DNA from 2 places in the Allobosea sp. Tri-49 genome. Region 2 is predicted to be linked to the other one. Evidence: predicted binding sites of a transcription regulator. Region 2 holds the regulator's gene; the other holds the start of a gene.
The links. Region 2 encodes LexA, which represses DNA repair genes until DNA is damaged. Its sites were predicted from a motif close to TGTTCNNNNTGTGTTCNG; they were not measured.
Positions count from the first base shown of each region.

Region 1: a site for LexA is predicted at 3,192-3,209, ahead of uvrA (excinuclease ABC subunit UvrA). Genes of this name have one in related genera too.

Region 1 is NZ_CP017946.1:1,958,654-1,963,567, reverse strand. It holds gene BLM15_RS09720 (very short patch repair endonuclease) at 1-68, shown strand, start outside; gene uvrA (excinuclease ABC subunit UvrA) at 127-3,090, opposite strand; gene BLM15_RS09710 (MFS transporter) at 3,233-4,432, opposite strand; gene BLM15_RS09705 (GNAT family N-acetyltransferase) at 4,408-4,914, opposite strand, start outside.
Region 2 is NZ_CP017946.1:1,184,318-1,189,231, forward strand. It holds gene BLM15_RS05800 (ComEC/Rec2 family competence protein) at 1-1,194, shown strand, start outside; gene lexA (transcriptional repressor LexA) at 1,188-1,919, opposite strand; gene BLM15_RS05810 (molybdopterin molybdotransferase MoeA) at 2,019-3,230, opposite strand; gene moaC (cyclic pyranopterin monophosphate synthase MoaC) at 3,227-3,673, opposite strand; gene trpC (indole-3-glycerol phosphate synthase TrpC) at 3,712-4,524, opposite strand; gene trpD (anthranilate phosphoribosyltransferase) at 4,534-4,914, opposite strand, start outside.

The sequences.
Region 1 (4,914 bases), 770 kb from region 2:
CTGTATGGCAATGCGAAACAAAAGATCTGCCAACCCTCAAGCTAAAGTTGCAAGCATTCTTAGCTTGACGGTTCATTTCTAACGTAAAATGGTGCGAGGGCATAGTGCGAGCTATTGTGCCTCGCCTCACTCCGCCGCTTCCCTTGCCCCCTTGCCCTTCAGCGGCCGCCGCTCCAGCACCTCCTTGAGGAAGCGCGCGGTGTGGCCCTTGCCGATCCGTACCACATCCTCCGGCGTGCCTTGCGCCACCACCATGCCACCGCCGTCGCCGCCTTCGGGGCCGAGGTCGAGGACCCAGTCGGCGGTCTTGATCACTTCGAGATTGTGCTCGATCACCACCACGGAATTGCCCTGCTCGACCAGCTCGTGCAGCACCTCCATCAGCTTGGCGACGTCGTGGAAGTGCAGGCCGGTGGTCGGCTCGTCGAGGATGTAGAGGGTGCGGCCGGTGGCGCGCTTGCTGAGCTCCTTGGAGAGCTTGACGCGCTGCGCCTCGCCGCCCGAGAGCGTCGTCGCCTGCTGGCCGACCTTGACATAGTCGAGGCCGACGCGGGCGAGCGTCACCATCTTGTCGCGGATCGAGGGCACGGCCTTGAACAGGTCCTTGGCCTCCTCGACCGTCATGTCGAGCACGTCGGCGATCGAGTGGTCGCGGTATTTCACCTCGAGCGTCTCGCGGTCATAGCGCTTGCCCTTGCAGACATCGCAGGTGACGTAGACGTCGGGCAGGAAGTGCATCTCGATCTTGATGACGCCGTCGCCCTGGCAGGCCTCGCAGCGACCCCCTTTGACGTTGAAGCTGAACCTGCCTGCTTGATAGCCGCGCGCCTTGGCCTCGGGCAGGCCGGCGAACCATTCGCGGATCGGCGTGAAGGCGCCGGTATAGGTCGCCGGGTTCGAGCGCGGCGTGCGGCCGATCGGCGACTGGTCGATGTCGATGACCTTGTCGAGATGCTCCATGCCCTCGATGCGGTCATGGCTCGCCGGATGCTCGATCGAGCCGTTGAGCTTGCGCGCGATTGCCTTGTAGAGCGTGTCGATGATCAGCGTCGACTTGCCGCCGCCGGAGACGCCGGTGATGCAGGTGAACAGGCCGAGCGGGATGTCGACCGTGACGTCCTTGAGGTTGTTGCCGCGGGCGCCGACGATCTTCAGGCTCCGGCCCTTCTGCGGCTTGCGGCGCTTGATGGGCACCGGCACGCTCATCTCGCCGGTGAGGTATTTGCCCGTGAGCGAGTTCGGGTCGCTGAGGATGTCTTGCGGCGTGCCCTTGGCGACGATCTCGCCGCCATGGATGCCGGCGCCGGGGCCGACATCGACGACATAGTCGGCGGTGAGGATCGCGTCCTCGTCATGCTCGACCACGATCACGGTGTTGCCGAGGTCGCGCAGGCGGCGCAGCGTGCCGAGCAGGCGCTCATTGTCGCGCTGGTGCAGGCCGATCGAGGGCTCGTCCAGCACATAGAGCACGCCGGTGAGGCCGGAGCCGATCTGGCTGGCGAGGCGGATGCGCTGGCTCTCGCCGCCCGACAGCGTGCGCGAGCCGCGCGCCAGCGTCAGGTATTCGAGGCCGACATCGAGCAGGAAGGTCAGCCGGTCGCGGATCTCTTTCAGGATGCGCGGGGCGATCTCGTTCTGCTTCGCCGACAGGCGCGAGGGCAGGGCGCTGACCCAGGCGAGCGCGTCCTTGACCGAGAGCTGCGAGATCTCGCCGATATGGCGCATGTCGATCTTGACCGCCAGCGCCTCGGGCTTGAGCCGGAAGCCGTTGCAGGCGGCGCAGGGCGTCTCCGACATGAAGCGGCCGATCTCCTCGCGGGCCCAGTCGCTCTCGGTCTCCTTCCAGCGCCGCTCCATATTGGTGATCACGCCCTCGAAGGGCTTCTTCACCTCATAGGCGCGCAGGCCGTCATTATAGGCCATGCGCACGGCCTCGGTGCCGGTGCCGAACAATATGGCGTCGCGCGCGCTCTGCGGCAGCTCCGACCACGGCTTGGTGGTCGAGAAGCCGAAATGCTTGGCGAGCGCATCGAGCGTCTGGCCGTAATAGGGCGAGGTCGACTTGGCCCAGGGCGCGATCGCGCCCTTCTTCAGGGAGAGGCCATGATCGGGAACGATCATCTCCGGATCGATCCGCATCTCGTGGCCGAGGCCGTCGCAGGCCGGGCAGGCGCCGAACGGGTTGTTGAACGAGAACAGCCTGGGCTCGATCTCGGGGATGGTGAAGCCGGAGACCGGACAGGCGAACTTCGAGGAGAAGGTGACGCGGCGGGCCTCGCCGTTCTCCTCCTTCTCGTCGGCATATTCGAAGACGGCGATGCCGTCGGCGAGGTCGAGCGCCTGCTCCAGCGAGTCGGCGAGGCGGGCGCCGAGATCGGGCCGGATGACGATGCGGTCGACCACGACGTCGATGTCGTGCTTGAACTTCTTGTCGAGCGTCGGCGCGTCCGGGATCTCGTAGAACTCGCCATTGACCTTGACGCGCTGGAAGCCGCGCTTCAGCCAGTCGGCCATCTCCTTGCGGAACTCGCCCTTGCGGCCGCGGACGACCGGCGCGAGCAGATAGCCGCGGGTCTTCTCCGGCAGCTCGACCAGCCGGTCGACCATCTGCTGCACGGTCTGGCTCTCGATCGGCAGGCCGGTCGCGGGCGAATAGGGGATGCCGGCGCGGGCCCAGAGCAGGCGCATATAGTCGTGGATCTCGGTGACGGTGCCGACCGTCGAGCGCGGGTTCTTCGAGGTCGTCTTCTGCTCGATCGAGATGGCGGGGGAGAGCCCGTCGATCTGGTCGACATCGGGCTTCTGCATCATCTCGAGGAACTGGCGGGCATAGGCCGAGAGCGACTCGACATAGCGGCGCTGGCCCTCCGCATAGATCGTGTCGAAGGCGAGCGAGGATTTGCCCGAGCCGGAGAGCCCGGTGAACACCACCAGCTTGTCGCGCGGAATCGCGAGGTCGATATTCTTGAGATTGTGCTCGCGCGCGCCGCGCACGGAGATGACGCGGGCGTTCGGATCGGCCGCGCGGTTGCGGTCGAACATGTCTTCCAGCGTCGCGGCCTGTTCGGCGAGCGTGGTCTTGCGAGCCATGGTGGTGTCCGAATTGAGCTAAGCCGTAGAGATAGGGCAATCGCCGGCTCGTGCCAGTGCGGCCGGGCGAGAGGCCGGCATGAGTAGCACGCAGTCGCGGATGTTGCCGCATTGTTCTTGCGGGGTGTGCTGACAGAGATTGTCAGGAGCGTGGCAGGCTACGGAAACGCCGGCGGAGCAGGATGGCGGAGACGAGCATCGCGAGGGCCAGAGCCCCGGACAGGATCAGCGCCGCCGAGGCGCCATAGCGTTCGATCAGCAGCGCATAGCCGAGCGGGGCTGCGGCCGAGAGGAAGAAGCCCGGCGCCAGCAACCGGCCGACATAGGCGCCATAGCTCTTCGGATCGAACAGCATCAGCGGCAGCGTGCCGCGCGTGATCGTCAGCACGCCATTGCCGGCGCCGTAGAAGAAGGCAAAGGCCAGCGCTGCCATGGCGCTGGCACCGCCGAAGAGGCCGACCACGAAGCAGAGCGGCAGCGCCAGGCAGGCGACGAGGTTGAGGTCGAACGGGCTGGTGCGCGCGCCGAATAGCACCTCGCCGAGCCGCGCCAGCGACTGGCCGATGCCGCGCGTCGCGCCGATCCAGACCGCGGCCGCGGCGGGCAGGCCGAGCCCGGCGAGGATGCCGATCATATGGGCGGACATGCCGGCATTGAGGACACCGGCGAAGGTGACGATCAGCGCATAGAGCAGGCCGGCGAAGCGGGTATCGGCCGGGCTGAGCGTGATGACGGGCTTCGCTGCGGCCGCACTGGGCAAAGGCCGTGCCGAGCCTGCCGGCAATGTCAGGTGCAAGGGCAGAGTGAGAAGCGCGAAGCCGGCATAGGCGATCAGCGCCCCGCGCCAGCCGAATTGCTCAGCGAGTGCGTGGCCAAGCGGCCAGAACACGGTCGAGGCGAGGCCGCCGAGCAGGGTGATCTGGGCGATAGGCCGGCGCGCGGCGCTGCCGCCGATCCGGGCCAGCGCCGCGAAGGCGGCGTCGTATAGGGTGAGCCGCATCGCGAGGCCGAGGCAGAGCCAGGCGGCGTAATAGGTCGGAATCGTGTGAGCGTAGGCGAGGCCGAGGCAGCCGGCGGCGGTGAGCAGCGATCCCACGCACATCACGGTGCGGCCGCCATGTCGGTCGATCAGGCGGCCGACCGCGCCCGAGGTCAGCCCCATCACCAGCAGGCCGGCCGAGAGCCCGCCATGGATGATCGCCTGCGACCAGCCGAGTTCGCCCGCGATCCGCTCGCCGAAGGCGCCGACCAGATAATAGGAGACGCCCCAGGAGATGAGCTGCGCCAGCCCGAGGCAGAAGACGGTGCTGCGGGAGATCACCGGGCCGGCTCGGTTGCCCATGGCTGTGGCAGCGTCTCGTCGCCGGGCCCGAGGCTGCGCTGCATCAGCACGGTGTCGACCCAGCGGCCGAACTTGAAGCCTGTCGAGCGCAAGGTGCCGATCGGCTCGAAGCCGAAGCGGCGGTGCAGGCCGATCGAGCCGGCATTGCTGCTATCCCCGATATTGGCGAGCATCTGACGCCACGGTCCGGCCTCGCACCGGCCGATCAGGGCGCCGAGCAAGGTGGAGCCGATCCTGCGACCACCGAACCCGTCGGCGACATAGATCGAGTCCTCGATGGTGTGGCGATAAGCCGGACGGGGGCGATAGGCCGTCGCATAGCTGTAACCGACGATCCGGCCGCCCTGCTCGGCAGCGAGATAGGGCAGACCTAGCCCCAGCACCGCCTGCCGGCGCGCCAGCATCTCCTCGACGCTCGGCGGTGTCTCCTCGAAGCTGGCGAGGCCATGCAGGACATGGTGGGTGTAGATCGCCTGGATCGC
Region 2 (4,914 bases):
GCGACGGTGCGCTCGCTGATCATGACGCTGGTGATGCTCGGGGCGATCCTGGTCGATCGGCCGGCGCTCTCCATGCGCAATCTCGCGCTCGCTGCGATCATCGTGCTGCTGCGCGAGCCGGAAGCCGTGCTCGGGCCGAGCTTCCAGATGTCATTCGGGGCGGTCGCGGCGCTGATCGCCTTCGCTGAACGGTGGCAGGAGCGTCCGCCCGACGCCGCTGCCGCATCCTGGCCCTGGCCGCTGCGCCCGCTCTGGCTCTCGGCCGTCGGTATCGTGACCACGACCATGGTCGCGACCGCGGCAACGGCGCCCTATGGTGTCTTCCACTTCCAGACCTTCAACCCGTTCGGCCTGCTCGGCAACGCGCTGGCACTGCCCTTCGTCTCGCTGATCGTGATGCCGGCCGCCGTCTTTGGCGTGCTCGCCTATCCGTTCGGGCTCGACTGGCCGGCCTGGGCGCTGATGGGATGGGCGTCGGGCCTCGTGCTCCAACTCGCCCATTGGGTCGCCGGCATCGACCGCTCGACCGTCGTGCTGCCGGCCTTCGGCTCGCTCGCCCTGATCCTGTTCTCGCTGTCGCTGCTATGGCTGACCTTGTGGACAACGGCGCTGCGCTTCCTCGCCGCACTGCCGCTGGTCGGCGGACTGGCGCTGGCCTCGGCACCGTCGCGGCCGGACATCCTGATCGAGCGCGACGGTTCCGGCGTGCTGGTACGTGGGCCGGAGGGGAAGATGGTGCTCGCCGGCAAGCCGAGCCGCTTCGTGCTGACGCAATGGCTGCATGCTGACGGCGATTCGCGGTCGCCCGACGATACGGCCTTGCGTGAAGGCGCTGCCTGTGATTCCCGCGGCTGCGTCATCCGCCTGCCGGACGGCCGCAGCGTCGCTTATACGCGCGACCGCTTCGCTTTGGTCGAGGACTGCCAGCGGGCCGACCTCGTGGTGACGTCGCTCTATTGGAGCGCGCCCTGCGCCGCCCGGCTGATCGACCGCAGCGCGCTCATCCGCGATGGCGCGACCGCCTATCATGCCGCCCGCGGCAGTTGGCGCGCCTATACGGCCGATGAGGCCGCGCGCCTGCGCCCATGGACCCGTGCGCGGCCGGAACCGAGGCCGGCACCCGAATCAACATCTGCGCCGGCAACTGCAGCAGCAGTTGCGGAGCCGGCACAGGATCTGGAGGCGCTTCAGTAGCGCCGCATCAGATTGACGAGGCGGCCCTGGATCTTGACCCGGTCGGGTCCGAGCACGCGTGTCTCATAGGCCGGGTTGGCGGCTTCGAGCGCGATCGAGGAGCCACGCTTGCGCAAGCGCTTCAGCGTTGCCTCCTCGTCGTCGATCAGGGCGACGATGATGTCGCCGGTGTTCGCCGTGTCCTGCTTGCGGATCACGACGGTGTCGCCGTCGAGGATGCCGGCCTCGATCATCGAATCGCCGCGGACCTCGAGCGCGTAATGCTCGCCACCGCCGAGCATGTCGGCCGGCATGGAGACGCTATGGCTGCGGTCCTGGATCGCCGAGATCGGCGTGCCGGCGGCGATGCGGCCCATGACGGGGATGGAGACGGTGGAGCGCCCGCTCTCCTCGGCGCCCGTGGGGCGCGGCTTTGCTAGAGTGGCTGCCGGTGCCGGCGGGGTTTGGCCAAGCCCGCCCTGGACGATGGAGGGGCTGAAGCGGGCGCGTTGCGCCTGCTGCCCGCCGATGCCGTCCGGCATCTTGATGACTTCGAGGGCCCGCGCCCGATTGGGAAGCCGGCGAATGAAGCCGCGCTCCTCGAGCGCCATGATCAGCCGGTGGATGCCAGATTTGGAGCGCAGGTCGAGCGCGTCCTTCATCTCGTCGAAGGAGGGCGGCACCCCGGATTCGCGCAGGCGCTCATGGATGAAGCGAAGCAGTTCAAACTGTTTGCGTGTCAGCATGGTCGCGCCGCTCGCCTCTCGGGCTAGAATCGAAACAAAGCACGAACACCATACTCGTTCGCCTTGTGTTCCGCAAGGCGGGTTCTGCCGATGACGCGGTCAGCGCAGCCGGATGACGCGGCAGGAATCGCCTGCCTTGGCCGCTTTGGCGAAGACCGGGCGGATCACCAGTGCCTCGGCGCGCGACAGGTTCGCCAGCATCGATGAATCCTGCTTGGCGAAGGGCCTGACGCGCCGCTCGCCATCGGCGGTTTCGAAGGTGGCGCGCAGATAGTCCTGGCGCTCGTCATTGGCCGGCAGATCGATTGCGAGGATGGCGGGCTCGCTGCGGTCGCGCGCCGGATCTTCGACCCCGAGCAGCGCCTCGACCAGCGGCATGGCGAAGAGGTGCCCGCAGACGATCGAGGAGACCGGATTGCCCGGCAGGCCGAGCGCGACCATGGCGCCGAGCCGGCCCATCATCATCGGTTTGCCCGGGCGCATCGCGATCTTCCAGAAGCCGAGTTCCATGCCCTGCGCCTTCAGCGCGGCCTGGACGAGATCGTGCTCGCCGACCGAGGCGCCGCCGAGCGTGATCAGGACATCGGCACCGGCCGTGCGCGCCGCCTCGATCTTGCCGGCGAGGTCGGGATGGTTGTCGCGGGCGATGCCGAGGTCGAGCGCCGTGCCGCCGGCCTGCTCGACCAGCGCCGCGAGGGCAAAGCTGTTGGAGGCGACGATCTGGTCGGGGCCGACCGTCTCGCCTGGCAGGACGAGTTCGTCACCGGTGGCGAGGATCGCGACCAGCGGCTTGCGGCGGACGGCGAGCGTCGGATGACCCGCGGCTGCGGCCAGGCCGAGCGCAGCGCTGTCGAGCCTGCGGCCAGCTTTCAGCAGGACCTCGCCGGTCCTGAAATCGAGTCCCGCCAAGCGCACGAACTGGCCGGGATCTGTAGGCTTGACGACCCGAATGACCGGACTGCCGACACCTTCGGCATGCTCCTGAATGAGGATCGTGTCCGCGCCCTCGGGCAACGGTGCTCCGGTGAAGATCCGCACCGTCTCACCGAGGGAAATTCTCCCAGAGAAGCCACGGCCAGCAGCGGATTCGCCGATGACGCGAAGCTGCGCCCCCCGCGCCAAGTCCTTGCCGCGCACGGCATAGCCGTCCATCGCCGAATTGGCGAAGGGCGGTTGGGTCCGCAGCGCCGCCACATCCTCGGCCAGCACGCGGCCGGCGCATTGCGCCAGCGCCAGCGTCTCGGCCGGCGCCTGGCCGGGCACGCTGTCGAGCAGTGCCTTGAGCGCGACGGGAACGGGGGTGAGGCTCATGCCGATGGCCCTGCGAGCTCATAGGTTCCGGATTTTCCGCCGGATTTATGCACGAGCTGAATGCCTTCGATATGCATGGCGCGATCGACCGCCTTCACCATGTCATAGACGGTGAGGCAGGCGACGCTGACGGCGGTCAGCGCCTCCATCTCGACGCCGGTCTTGCCGGTGAGCTTGACCTCGGCGCGGACGCGCACGCCCGGCAGGGCGTCGTCGATCGAAAGGTCCACTGCGATCTTGCTCAGCAACAACGGATGGCAGAGCGGGATCAGCTCATGCGCGCGCTTGGCCGCCATGATGCCGGCGAGGCGGGCGGTGCCGAGGACGTCGCCCTTCTTGGACTCGCCATCGCGGACGATCGCCAGAGTCTCTGGCTGCATCACGACATGGCCTTCCGCGACCGCGATGCGGACGGTCTCGGCCTTGTCGCCGACATCGACCATATGGGCTTCGCCCTTGTGGTCGAGATGGGTGAGGCGGCTCACGCCGCCGCCTCGGTGGTCTTGCCCGTCAGAAGCTCGCGCGTTGCAGCCGCCACGTCCGCCTGCCGCATCAGGCTCTCGCCGACCAGGAACGTGTCGACGCCGCAAGCCTGCAGGCGGGCGATATCGGCATGGGTGAAGATGCCGCTCTCGCCGACGAGCAGACGGTCCTTCGGCACGCGCGGCGCAAGCCGCTCGGTGACGGCGAGGTTGAGCTCGAAGCTGCGCAGGTCGCGGTTGTTGATGCCGACCAGCCTGGTGTCGAGCTTTAGTGCGCGCTCCAGCTCGGCTTCATCATGGACTTCGGCGAGCGCGGCCATGCCGAGCGCCTTGGCGGTTGTCACGAGCTCGCACGCTGCGGCATCGTCGAGCGAGGCCATGATGATCAGGATGCAGTCGGCGCCCCAGCTCCGCGCCTCGAAGACCTGGTAGGGCTCGAACATGAAGTCCTTGCGCAGGCCGGGCAGGCCGGAGGCGGCGCGCGCCTCGGCGAGATATTCCGGCCGGCCCTGGAAGGACGGCGTGTCGGTCAGGACGGAGAGGCAGGCGGCGCCGCCTTCGGCATAGGCTTTCGCCAGCGCCGGCGGGTCGAAGTCCGGCCGGATCAGCCCCTTGGACGGCGAGGCCTTCTTGATCTCGGCGATCAGGGTCGGGCCGCCGGCACGATGCTTGGCTTCGAGCGCGCCGATGAAATTGCGTGGCGCCGGCATCGCCGCGGCACGCTTCTCGATCTCGGCCTGCGGAACGGCAGCACGCGCCGCCGCGATCTCCTCGCGCTTATAGGCCTCGATCCGCTTCAGGATGTCGGACATGGGGCAGCCTCACGCATTGGAGCTGGCGACGAGGGTCGCGAGCGCAGCCTTGGCCTTGCCATTGTCCAGCACTGCGTAGGCCTGCGCCAGTCCCTCGCCGAGCGTGGCGGCCTTGCCGGCGACGACGAGCGCGGCTGCGGCATTGAAAGCGGCGATATCGCGGAACGCGCTCTTGGCGCCGCCGAGCACGTCCTGCAACGCCCTAGCATTCTGCGCCGGCTCGCCGCCGCGCAGATCCTCAGGCCTAGCGCGGGCGATGCCGACATCCTCGGGTGCGATCGAGAAGTTCTCGATCTTGCCGTCCTTCAGCGCGATCACGCGGGTCGGGCCGGTGGTGGTGATCTCGTCGAGCCCGTCGGAGCCGTGCACGGCCCAGACCGTCGTGGAGCC